DNA from 2 places in the Jeotgalibacillus sp. 10bf12 genome. Region 1 is predicted to be linked to the other one. Evidence: predicted binding sites of a transcription regulator. Region 1 holds the regulator's gene; the other holds the start of a gene.
What was found. The regulator CtsR, encoded in region 1, represses protease genes until heat stress. The targets are predictions, from matches to a motif close to ATGGTCAATAAAGGTCAAACA.

Region 1 (6,288 bases):
GTGGGCGCGCACCATATTCAGGGTCAAATCCTTCATCTGAAATTTTCTCTTTCGCCGCCTCAGTAATGACAAGTTCAATGTCTTTTTCTTTTAGACGCTTCACAAGCTCGCCTGCCATTAATGAAACAATCTGCTTCAGGTGACTCTTCTCAAGCGAGTGGAACACAATGGTTTCATCAATTCTGTTCAGGAATTCAGGACGGAACGCACGCTTTAATTCTTCAAGCACTTTGCCCTTCATATCCTTATAATCCTGACTGGAATCCTGTACAGCAAACCCGACATGACGGTTCTGCTTCAGTGCGCTTGCCCCAACGTTAGATGTCATGATCAGTACAACGTTACGGAAGTCGACTGTACGACCCTTAGAGTCTGTCAGGCGTCCATCTTCAAGTACCTGCAGCAGGATGTTAAATACATCAGGGTGTGCTTTCTCAATTTCATCAAGCAGCACAACTGAGTATGGTTTGCGGCGGACTTTCTCAGTCAGCTGACCGCCTTCTTCATATCCAACATAGCCTGGAGGTGAACCGACAAGACGTGATGTCGAATGCTTTTCCATATACTCTGACATATCAATACGAATCATCGCATCCTCTTCACCGAACATTGATTCAGCAAGTGCGCGGGCAAGCTCTGTCTTACCGACACCAGTTGGTCCAAGGAAAATGAATGAACCAATCGGACGCTTCGGATCCTTCAGCCCTGCACGTGCACGGCGGACTGCTTTTGCAATCGCTGTTACTGCATCTTCCTGACCAATCACGCGGCCGTGAAGTGAATCCTCAAGGTGCAGAAGCTTCTGCGTTTCAGTTTCAGCAAGGCGGGATACCGGTACACCTGTCCATGTAGACACAACGTGTGCGATATCTTCAACTGTCACTTCAGTATTTTCCTGACCCTGCTTTTCTTTCCACTCTTTCTTCGTTTCTTCTAGCTTTTCTTTCGTCTTCTGCTCTGAATCACGAAGAGAAGCTGCTTTTTCAAACTCCTGGCTCTGAACGGCAGCATCTTTCTCATTACGGATGCCTTCAAGCTTAGCTTCAAGCTCCTTCAGATTTGGAGGTGTTGTATATGAACGCAGACGTACTTTCGAACCTGCCTCATCAATTAAATCAATCGCCTTATCCGGCAGGAATCGGTCAGAAATATAACGGTCTGACATTTTCACTGCTGCTTCAATCGCTGCGTCCGTAATCGATACACGGTGGTGTGCTTCATAACGGTCACGCAGTCCTTTTAAGATCAGCACTGACTCATCAGCTGTCGGCTCATCCACCTGAATCGGCTGGAAACGACGCTCAAGCGCTGCATCCTTTTCAATATACTTGCGGTACTCATCAAGTGTTGTCGCACCGATACACTGCAGTTCACCACGTGCAAGGGATGGCTTCAGAATGTTGGATGCATCAATCGCACCCTCTGCTCCACCTGCACCGATCAATGTATGAAGCTCATCGATAAACAGAATCACGTTACCTGCCTGACGAATTTCATCCATTACTTTTTTCAGACGGTCTTCAAATTCACCGCGGTATTTTGTACCTGCAACAACCGTACCCATATCAAGTGTCATCACGCGCTTATCACGCAGGATTTCCGGCACTTCATTCTGTACAATCTGCTGTGCCAGTCCTTCAGCAATCGCTGTTTTACCAACACCAGGCTCCCCGATTAGTACCGGGTTATTCTTTGTACGGCGGCTTAATACTTCGATGACACGCTGGATTTCCTTGCTTCGGCCAATTACAGGGTCGAGGCTTCCTTCACGTGCAATCACTGTCAGATCACGCGCCAGTCCATCAAGTGTTGGTGTATTCGCACTTGCATTTGAAGCCTGCTGACCGCCTGCCTCATTGCTGCCAAGAAGCTGAAGTACCTGCTGGCGTGCTTTATTCAGACTTACACCTAAATTATTCAGTACGCGTGCTGCTACGCCCTCTCCTTCACGGATTAAGCCAAGCAGAATATGTTCAGTTCCTACATAAGAGTGGCCAAGTTTACGTGCCTCATCCATTGAAAGCTCAATGACTTTTTTTGCTCTCGGTGTATAGTGAACGCTTGGTGACTGTTCTGTCCCCTTACCGATCAGCTCTTCAACTTCTTCCTGAATTTTCGTTGTGCTCAAATTAAGCGTCTGCAGTGCTTTCGCTGCAATGCCCTCTCCTTCACGAACGAGACCAAGAAGGATATGCTCAGTACCGATATTTGAATGGGAAAGACGGATTGCCTCTTCCTGTGCCAATGCTAATACTTTTTGTGCTCTCTCTGTGAATCGTCCAAACATCATATGTCTGATCCTCCTTTATCTTTACTTACATCCATCTCCAGACGCTCGCGGATCAGCGAAGCCCGCCTGATATCTCTTTCCACAGGACGCAGGAAACCTCCTGCATACTGCTGTAAAAATCCTGGCTGCGTCAAAATCATCAGCTCATTTAAAATACTTCTCGACACATTTTCAATAAACCCAAGGTCAATGCCAAGACGTACATCCGACAGGCACTTTGCCGCTTCCTTAGACTCAATCACGCGGCTGTAACGCAATGTTCCATAAGACCGGAACACTCTATCTTCAAGCTGGATCCCTGATGATTTAACCAGTGCTTCCCTGGCTGACTTCTCCTGGGCAATAATCTGATCTACCACATGCAGCAGGTCCTCAGTAATATCTTCTTCTGACTTCCCGAGTGTCGTCTGGTTAGAGATCTGAAAGATGTTACCTAAAGCTTCGCTACCCTCACCGTAAATTCCTCTCGCTACCAGACCAAATTGTCCAATCGCAGGAATAATCCGGTTCATCTGGTGCGTCATCATTAATCCTGGTAAATGCATCATAACAGATGCACGCAATCCCGTCCCAACATTTGTCGGGCAGGTCGTCAAATATCCGAAATTCTCATCGAACGCATAATCAAAATGCTCCTCGATCGCATCATCTATCTCAAGCGCTTTTCGCAGTGCCTCCTTAAGCTGAAGGCCGGGAAACAGGCACTGGATACGCAAATGATCCTCTTCATTGACCATCAGGCTGACATCCTCATCATCTGACAGCCATACAGAGGAAGAACTTGAATCCTCCGCAAGGTTTGGACTAATTAAATGTTTCTCTACAAGTACTCTTTTTTCAAGCCCCTGCAAATCCTTCATTTTCAGCTCCTCAAGTGGATACCCTGCCTGCTGAACTGCAGTCCCAACTGCCTCTGACGTCTGCTCAGCTTCCTCTTGAGTAAACACGGTCGGAAACGCGTATTCATGATGATTCCGCGCCAGTCTGATTCTTGTAGACAGTACAATTTCTGAGTAAGGGCCGTCTTCATTCATCCAGGAACTGACCGCCTGATTTAAAAATCTCTCAAGACTCATCAGCGCCGCCCCCTTCATCACGAATTTCGGCTTCAAGCGAACGGATCTGATCACGAATTTCAGCCGCCTGTTCAAATTCTTCCTGTTCAATCAAAGCCTTCAGATCTGAACGCAGCTCCGTTACCTTCCGCTTCATATGAATCGTGCCACCCTGGCGCTCAGGCAGCTTGCCCTGATGAACAGTATTACCGCTATGCAGTCTTTTTAAAATAGGCGGCAGCTGATCCCTGAAGGATTCATAACACTTCGGGCAGCCAAACTTTCCAATCTTTAAAAACTGATCAAATGTCATTTGGCACCCACTGCACTCAACCGTCTCACGTCTCTGCTGCTGAGGCTGACTCTGCTTCATCACAGGTGACACATTCAACAGTCCTGCAAGTAAATGATTAAACGAAAATGCACCATCATCATTCATGAACGCTTCACCCTTATCCTGGGCACACACCTCACACAAATGAATCTCCGACTTCTTACCGTTCACGACATTTTTCAAATGAACAGCAGCAGGCCGCTCCTGGCATTGCTCACACATCATACTCATCACCCCGCGACCTTATTGATATTTTAAAACAGTCAGCATAGCGGTCAGGATCCTTCCTCTTACCTCATCCCTTACAGGCAGAGGCACATTCAGCGTAGACCGGTCCATCGCACTGAGCATAAGCTTTGCTTCCCGTTTGGAAATCACTTCTTCATCAATCAATCGAAATACCACACTCTCCGCAACCGCCTGTGAAACAACCGGCTGAAGAATCTCAAGAATCTGATCAATTAAATGCGCATGATCATCACTTTTTACTTTTATAATACGTATATACCCTCCGCCGCCACGCTTACTCTCCACAACGTAGCCACTTTCAATCGTAAAACGGGTTTTCATCACATAATTGATTTGAGAAGGCACGCACTGGAAACGCTCAGCAATCTCACTGCGCTTTATCTCCACTATTTCACTTCCACTCTTCTCCAAAACCTCTTTCAAATAGTTTTCAATCACATCAGAAATATTTTTCACATTGCCACCTCCCCACCTTGACTTTGACTATCTTTGACTATGATTATACAACATAGTTCAGTTTATGTGCAATTCAGGGGCTGGGATACTGGTGATTTGCATGAGTGTTGGTGTATGGGCAGGCATGTATCAGGGAGGGAGGTGGCACAGATAGAACGGATGGCGCTGATGGCGGGCAATTGAAGGAAATACAACTTTTGTTGATGGAATTAATGAATTTTATGATGAAAATCTTACATGGAATGAAGGAATAAAAGGTGTGTTTTTGGCTGCTGAAGGAATTAATGTCCGGATTGAGGGAATCAAACCAGATATTGAAGGGATCCACCACAGGGTTGAGGGAATAACTTTCGAATTGAATGAATTCCGTCGTCCATACACGCACTTAAGGTTTCGTCTTTTGGCCTTTGATGCCACTGGGATTCTGGCCTTTTGCTCTTAATGCCCTTCAGATCATATCCCTCTAATGCGTTTCAATGCACAAAAAAAGCCTTCCCACTCAGGGGAAGACTCAGGTTGCCTAGCGACGTCCTACTCTCACAGGGGGAAACCCCCAACTACCATCGGCGCTGAAGAGCTTAACTTCCGTGTTCGGCATGGGAACGGGTGTGACCTCTTCGCTGTCATCACTAGACATAAGGCTCGCGCCTTCAAAACTGGATACGTTCATCAAAGTAAGGGATTTTCCGAGAATCAACCGATTTGGTTAAGTCCTCGATCGATTAGTATTCGTCAGCTGCACATGTCACCATGCTTCCACCTCGAACCTATCTACCTGATCATCTTTCAGGGATCTTACCACTTGCGTGTGGGAAATCTCATCTTGAGGGGGGCTTCATGCTTAGATGCTTTCAGCACTTATCCCGTCCGCACATAGCTACCCAGCGATGCCATTGGCATGACAACTGGTACACCAGCGGTGCGTCCATCCCGGTCCTCTCGTACTAAGGACAGCTCCTCTCAAATTTCCTGCGCCCACGACGGATAGGGACCGAACTGTCTCACGACGTTCTGAACCCAGCTCGCGTACCGCTTTAATGGGCGAACAGCCCAACCCTTGGGACCGACTACAGCCCCAGGATGCGATGAGCCGACATCGAGGTGCCAAACCTCCCCGTCGATGTGGACTCTTGGGGGAGATAAGCCTGTTATCCCCGGGGTAGCTTTTATCCGTTGAGCGATGGCCCTTCCATGCGGAACCACCGGATCACTAAGCCCGTCTTTCGACCCTGCTCGACTTGTAGGTCTCGCAGTCAAGCTCCCTTATGCCTTTACACTCTTCGAATGATTTCCAACCATTCTGAGGGAACCTTTGGGCGCCTCCGTTACTCTTTAGGAGGCGACCGCCCCAGTCAAACTGCCTGCCTGACACTGTCTCCCGGCCCGATAAGGGCCGCGGGTTAGAAGTTCAACACAGCGGGGTAGTATCCCACCAATGCCTCCACCGAAGCTGGCGCTCCGGTTTCTAAGGCTCCTACCTATCCTGTACAAGCTGTGCCAAAATTCAATATCAGGCTGCAGTAAAGCTCCACGGGGTCTTTCCGTCCTGTCGCGGGTAACCTGCATCTTCACAGGTACTATAATTTCACCGAGTCTCTCGTTGAGACAGTGCCCAGATCGTTGCACCTTTCGTGCGGGTCGGAACTTACCCGACAAGGAATTTCGCTACCTTAGGACCGTTATAGTTACGGCCGCCGTTTACTGGGGCTTCAATTCGCACCTTCGCTTGCGCTAAGCACTCCTCTTAACCTTCCAGCACCGGGCAGGTGTCAGCCCCTATACTTCACCTTACGGTTTCGCAGAGACCTGTGTTTTTGCTAAACAGTCGCCTGGGCCTATTCACTGCGGCTCTCTCGGGCTTGCACCCTAATAGAGCACCCCTTCTCCCGAAGTTACGGGGTCAT
Region 2 (6,288 bases), 1.2 Mb from region 1:
GATACGAATTTCAACTTCTTCGTATTGTTCCAGTGATACATTTTCATTCCATTGAATTGTATTTCCTGCTCTCTCTGTGTCATGGTTCACGAATACTCCGTGATCTGTAAAACCAAGCGTGAGAGATACATTTCTTAAAGGGTATTTGCCATTTCTGAAAATAACGATCCACTCGGACTCATCATCAACTGTAAGCCGCTCGACCGTTTCCTCCCCGGACAGCCTCAGGTCAGAACCTGCATTTCGGTTGTAATGAAGATATAATCTGATAAAAACAAGGATCATTAAAAAAACAGTGCTGACTAAAAATTGACTGCCAATAAAGAAAAGCAGTCCACTGATAAATGTGAGAATTTCAAGAAACAGGATATGTCTCTCAGAAGACCTTGCTTCAAGCCACATATCTTAAAGCCTCAGCTCTACCGGTGCATCAGCTGACGCTAAAACATCCTGTAATACCTGTTCAGTATTTTTCATCAGTGAGGCTTCTGCTGTCAGCTGGATTCTGTGGCCAAGAACGAAATGGAAAAGGCTTTTGACATCTTCAGGTAAGACATACTGTCTGTCCCGTAAAAACGCCGAGCCCTGAGCAGCCTTTAGAAGGGTTACTGCTGCTCTTGGACTTGCCCCGTGTTCGATTGAGGGGTGAGTCCGTGTTGCCCGGATTAAGGTTAAAATATAATCTGTTATTTCATTATGTACGGTTACTTCTCTTACTTTCTTTGCAGCCTGTTTAATCTCCTCAATAGACAGAACTTCTTCAAGAGCAGGCAGTTCATTTCCTGACACCCACTGCTTCAGGATACTCGCTTCATCTTCGTAAAGGGGATAATCTGATGGCAGCTTGAACATAAACCTGTCCAGTTGAGCGTATGGCAGTGGAAATGTCCCCTGCTGCGATTCAACGGGATTTTGTGTTGCAATCACCATAAAAGGAAATGAAGAAACCAGCGTTTCTCCGTCAATTGTCACCTGCTTTTCTTCCATTACCTCAAGCAGACTCGACTGCGTTCTCGGTGTTGCACGATTAATTTCATCAGCCAGTAGAAAATTCGTCATGACCGGCCCTTTCTTTAATTCAAATGACCTTGTTTCCGGATTAAAAAAGTGAAGTCCTGTTACATCTGATGGCAATACATCAGGTGTAAACTGTATACGTGCATACGCTCCACCGCAGACCTTGGCATAGGATTTAGCCAGCAGCGTTTTCCCTGTACCCGGCACACTCTCAAGCAGAACATGTCCTCCCTGAAGAAGGGCAATCGTTAAAAGCTCAACTTCCTTTTCCTTTCCTATAGCTGCTTTTCCTACTTCTTTTATCAATTTGTGCTTCATTGTATCTCTCCTCACTTTTTTTACTTTTATGATTAGTATACTTAACATTCTGACAAAAGGTTTCATATTAAATTATTCGATCACCTGCGAACACCATTAACAAAGCAACTTGGACAGTACAATATCATTGATTTTATTGGATTAAAGCGATAAGGATCAGACCAACATACGATCCTGAAACGATAAAAAGGCGAGACAACTTGTGTCCCGCCTTTTTATCTATTAGAAAATGCATTAATGCTCATATATCATCTTTCTTGTCATCCCGCCATCAATAACCAGATTCTCACCATTTATAAAATTATTTGATTCATCTGTCAGGAACAGACATGCCCTCGCAATATCTTCCGGCTTTCCGACCCTATTGGAAAGGTGCTGATCATGATCAACTTCCCGCAGTTCTTCATAATCACCGGTGTGAATCCAGCCCGGACTGATGGCATTGACTGTAATATCCTTCTCAGAAAAAGTAACTGCAAGTGAATGAGTCAGCGCGAAAATGCCGCCTTTTGTGGCTGCGTAACCCTCAGTATTCGGCTCTGACATGTGGGCACGTGTGGAACAAAGATTCACAATTGCGCCCCCCTGGTCCATCAATCCTGCAGCTTCTCTCGAACAATAGAAAACACTCGAGAGATTTGTATGTAGAATACTTTCCCAATCTTCCACTGAGACTTCCCAGATCGATTTGAACTTGGATATCCCCGCATTATTAATCAGAATATCAATTGACCCTGATTTTTCTCTTACGTGTGCAAAAAGGTTTTTGACATGTTCATACTTGGCTACATCAGCAATAACCGCTTCAGCATGTTTTAACTTTCCGGCTTCTTCATTTAGCTTGTCCTCATTGATATCCACCATGTAAACAAAAGCACCTTCATTTACGTATGCCTGTGCGATCGCGAGTCCTATTCCATTCGCAGCTCCTGTTACAACGACTGTCTTCATCAAACTCCTCCTCAGCTTCTCGGCTCATCAAGATATTGATAGACTGTTTTCCCGAAGTGCCCTGCTATTCCGCGGAAATGCTTAAAGTCATTTCTGTCAGTTAAGACACCTCTGAAAAAATCAAAATCCTCTTTATCAACCGAGACTTCTTTTAACTCTCCAGTTTTCAACTGTTCAAGTAAATTGTTCACTTCTTCTTTATTCATACCTGTTCACCTGCTTTTCCATACTGATACTCTATATCACTTTATGGCTTTTTTGAAACTTTTACAATACTCAAACGTCTGATGTTATAAGCGCATACATACTGAATGGAGGAATAACGATGAAAAAGTTATGGACATTATTACTTGTACTCATGCTCGCAGCTTTTACGGCCGCTTGTGGAACTGAAAGTGCTGAAGAGGGAAGTAACGGTGGACAGCAGGATGAAAGTCCTGAGGAACCTGCTGAAGATAATGAAACCGCTGAAGAGGTTGAAGAGCCAGCTGCAGAGGAAACAGATGAATCTGCTGATATGCCGGAAGAATCAGCCGAAGATACAACTGAAGAAGAAGGTACTAAAATGCGACTCTTGGAACAGCAAATGACTTTATCAATCAACGGTGAAGAGACAGCACGCACTGCATTTTTACAGGAAAGCGAAGAAAACAACTACAGCATGTATGTGGCTGAAGGATTTACTTTTACACCTGAGGAACCATATGTCGATCAGGTTTTCTATGATGAGGATGGCGCACAATATATGCGAATCTATACTTATCCAAAAGCTGAATCTGAAGCTGCCCTGATCGAAGAGCAGATGAAGGGTCAGGCAGATGCTATTAAGGGAGAAGCTGCGGGAGAGTGGACACCTGAAGAGAGCGCCAATGAAATAATCGGTGGTTATGAAACAACACTAAGTGAAGAACAGTTTAAAACTTATTTGTACGAAAAGAATGATATGTACGTAAGAATTGCGATTTATACAAAGACAGACTCCGATCTTGAAGAGGCTTTTCTTCAGATGGCTGAAACAATCGAATAATACAAGTAACCCTCTTTCACAAACAGAAAGAGGGTTTTCTATTTCTTCAAAACTTATTACTTGAAAGTCAATAAAGGTCAAAGTATACTGAAATCACAAAGTCAAAGTTAGTCAAACTTTGTTAATTAAATTTGCTGAAGGAGGAGTCACAATGATTTGTCAAAAATGCCAAAGCAAGCCTGCAAATATACAATTCAGAGTTCAATTGAATGATCAGGTACAGGATTTTCATTTGTGCTCCGCATGTTATAAAGAAGAGCGCTCAAAGCTTCATGCCGCTATGAATAAAAAAGGGCATGACCAGTTTCAGCCTTTCGAACAGGCGAAGCAGCAGGAGCCTGCAAAAGAACAGGGTCTCCTTGAAGAGTACGGAAGAAACCTGACAAACTTAGCTGGTGCAGGTCTGATTGACCCTGTAATCGGGCGGGATGCAGAAATTGAACAAATGATTGAAATTTTAAATAGAAGAAATAAAAATAACCCGGTGCTGATTGGAGAACCTGGTATCGGGAAGACAGCTGCTGCTGAAGGATTAGCACTTAAAATTGCTGAAGGTACAGTGCCTCAGAAGTTAAAGCAAAAAGAAGTTATTTTATTGGATGTAGCTTCTCTTGTCTCAAACACAGGCATCAGAGGGCAATTTGAAGAAAGAATGAAGCAGCTGATCAGTGAACTGCAGCAGCGTAAAAATATTATCCTGTTTATTGATGAAATCCACCAGATTGTTGGTGCCGGATCAGCTGAGGGTTCTATGGATGCAGGAAATATTCTGAAGCCTGCCCTTGCACGAGGTGAAATGCAGCTGGTTGGTGCAACAACACTTTCTGAATATCGAAAAATCGAAAAGGATGCCGCATTAGAGCGAAGATTCCAGCCAATTCATCTGAAAGAGCCATCTATTTCAGAGGCAATTGATATCCTGAAAGGGCTTGCACCGAGATATGAAGATTTCCATGGCGTCACTTACAGCCCTGAAGCAATTGAAGCAACCGTTACGCTATCAAAACGCTATATCCAGGATCGCTTCCTTCCGGATAAGGCAATTGACTTAATGGATGAAGCAGGCTCGAAGCTGAACCTTAAAATGGACCATGCGGATAAAGATGCTGTTGAAAAGCGTCTGAAATCAATTCACGCTGAAAAGGAAGAAGCATTAAAGCATGAAGAATATGAAAAAGCTGCAAAGCTCAGAGATGAAGAGGAGGAACTTGAGAAGGCATTGAATCAGCCTTCACATTCTGAAAAGCCGGTCGTTCAGATCGAACTCATCCAAAAGCTGATTGAACGCAAAACTGGAATACCCGTCGGCAAACTGGAACAGGATGAGCATAAAAAAATGGCTGAACTGGAGGAAAACCTGCGCAACCATGTAATTGGCCAAAATGAAGCTGTGAAACGCGTAGCGAAAGCTGTACGCCGAAGCCGTGCAGGACTTAAATCCAAAAATCGCCCTGCAGGCTCATTCCTTTTTGTCGGACCGACTGGTGTAGGTAAAACAGAGCTATCAAAAACACTAGCAGAAGAATTATTCGGTTCTAAAGATCATATGATCCGTCTCGATATGAGTGAGTATATGGAAAAGCACAGCATTTCCAAATTAATTGGTTCACCGCCGGGCTATGTCGGACATGATCAGGCAGGACAACTGACTGAAAAAGTCCGTCGTTCACCTTATACGATTCTCCTGCTTGACGAAATTGAAAAAGCGCACCCCGATGTGATGCATATGTTCCTTCAGATTATGGAGGATGGCAGATTAACTGACAGTCAGGGCCGTACAGTGAGCTTTAAAGAAACTGTCATTATTATGACCAGTAATGCGGGTATTGGACCAAGAAAGAAAGCAGTTGGTTTCGGTGCCACACAGGCTGCCGATGAAGCATCTATTCTGGAGTCACTGAGTGACTTTTTCAAACCGGAGTTTCTGAACAGATTTGACAGCATTATCGAATTTGATTCACTTGGCAAAGAGCACCTGATCAGAATTGTTGATCTTATGCTAAATGAACTGCATGAACTGATTGAAGAGCAGCAGATGAAGCTTGAAGTGACTGAAGAAGTAAAAGAAAAAATTGCTGAACTTGGCTATCATCCTTCATTTGGTGCACGTCCACTCAGAAGAGTGATTCAGGAAACAATTGAAGACCAGATAACTGATTTTGTTTACGATCACCCTGAAGAAAAGCAGCTGAAAGCAGTACTTGTGGATCACGAGATTAAAATTGAAAAGATATAAATTAAAAGCCTGAGATGCAAATGTCTCAGGCTTTTATCGTTTCACTAGTACTTTATTTATTTTCATCCATTCAGATTGTTTATTGTCAAAGCTTTTTATCATCCACACCATCAAGCCATTGCTCGATCTCTTTCACAACTGACTCCAGACTCCCTGTTTCAAATGGCGATTTAAGGTTCGCTTCCTCAACGAGCTTTGTGAATGATTTTGAACCGCCAAGCTTACATAAATGTACGTAATCCTTCCATGCATTGTCAAAGTCTTCTCTCGATTTTTTCCAGAACTGAAACGCACAAATCTGGGCGAGCGTGTAGTCAATATAGTAAAAAGGATTTTCATAAATATGACCCTGCCTCTGCCATACCCCTCCTCGATTCAGGTAGTCATGGTCCCCATACTTGCGGTGAGGCAGATAGATTTCTTCAAGCTCTTTCCAGACCGCCTTTCTTTCATCAGGCGTCATATCAGGCTTTTCATAAATACGGTGCTGGAATTCGTCAACTGCCACTCCATATGGCAAGAACAAAATCCCGCTGCTTAAATGTGTGAACTTGTATTTTTCAGTCTGGTCACCGAAGAAGTTCTCCATCCACGGCCAAGTCAGAAACTCCATACTCATTGAATGAATTTCAGCTGCCTCGTGTGTTGGCCAGATATATTCAGGAATAATGGAGTGCCTGCTCATATACACCTGAAAAGCATGTCCCGCTTCATGTGTTAATACATCAATGTCTCCTGA

Region 2: the regulator CtsR is predicted to act here: its motif matches at 3,377-3,397, upstream of DH10bf12_RS11000 (ATP-dependent Clp protease ATP-binding subunit).

Annotation. Positions count from the first base shown of each region.
Region 1 covers NZ_CP200276.1:937,892-944,179, reverse strand. Annotated here, with positions in the region: gene clpC (ATP-dependent protease ATP-binding subunit ClpC) at 1-2,290, opposite strand, end outside; gene DH10bf12_RS04520 (protein arginine kinase) at 2,287-3,366, opposite strand; gene DH10bf12_RS04515 (UvrB/UvrC motif-containing protein) at 3,356-3,910, opposite strand; gene DH10bf12_RS04510 (CtsR family transcriptional regulator) at 3,923-4,384, opposite strand; rRNA gene rrf (5S ribosomal RNA) at 4,903-5,018, opposite strand; rRNA gene DH10bf12_RS04500 (23S ribosomal RNA) at 5,087-6,288, opposite strand, start outside.
Region 2 covers NZ_CP200276.1:2,110,485-2,116,772, reverse strand. Annotated here, with positions in the region: gene DH10bf12_RS11025 (DUF58 domain-containing protein) at 1-402, opposite strand, end outside; gene DH10bf12_RS11020 (AAA family ATPase) at 406-1,335, opposite strand; gene DH10bf12_RS11015 (SDR family NAD(P)-dependent oxidoreductase) at 1,570-2,286, opposite strand; gene DH10bf12_RS11010 (hypothetical protein) at 2,298-2,492, opposite strand; gene DH10bf12_RS11005 (hypothetical protein) at 2,612-3,313, shown strand; gene DH10bf12_RS11000 (ATP-dependent Clp protease ATP-binding subunit) at 3,465-5,549, shown strand; gene DH10bf12_RS10995 (M3 family oligoendopeptidase) at 5,635-6,288, opposite strand, start outside.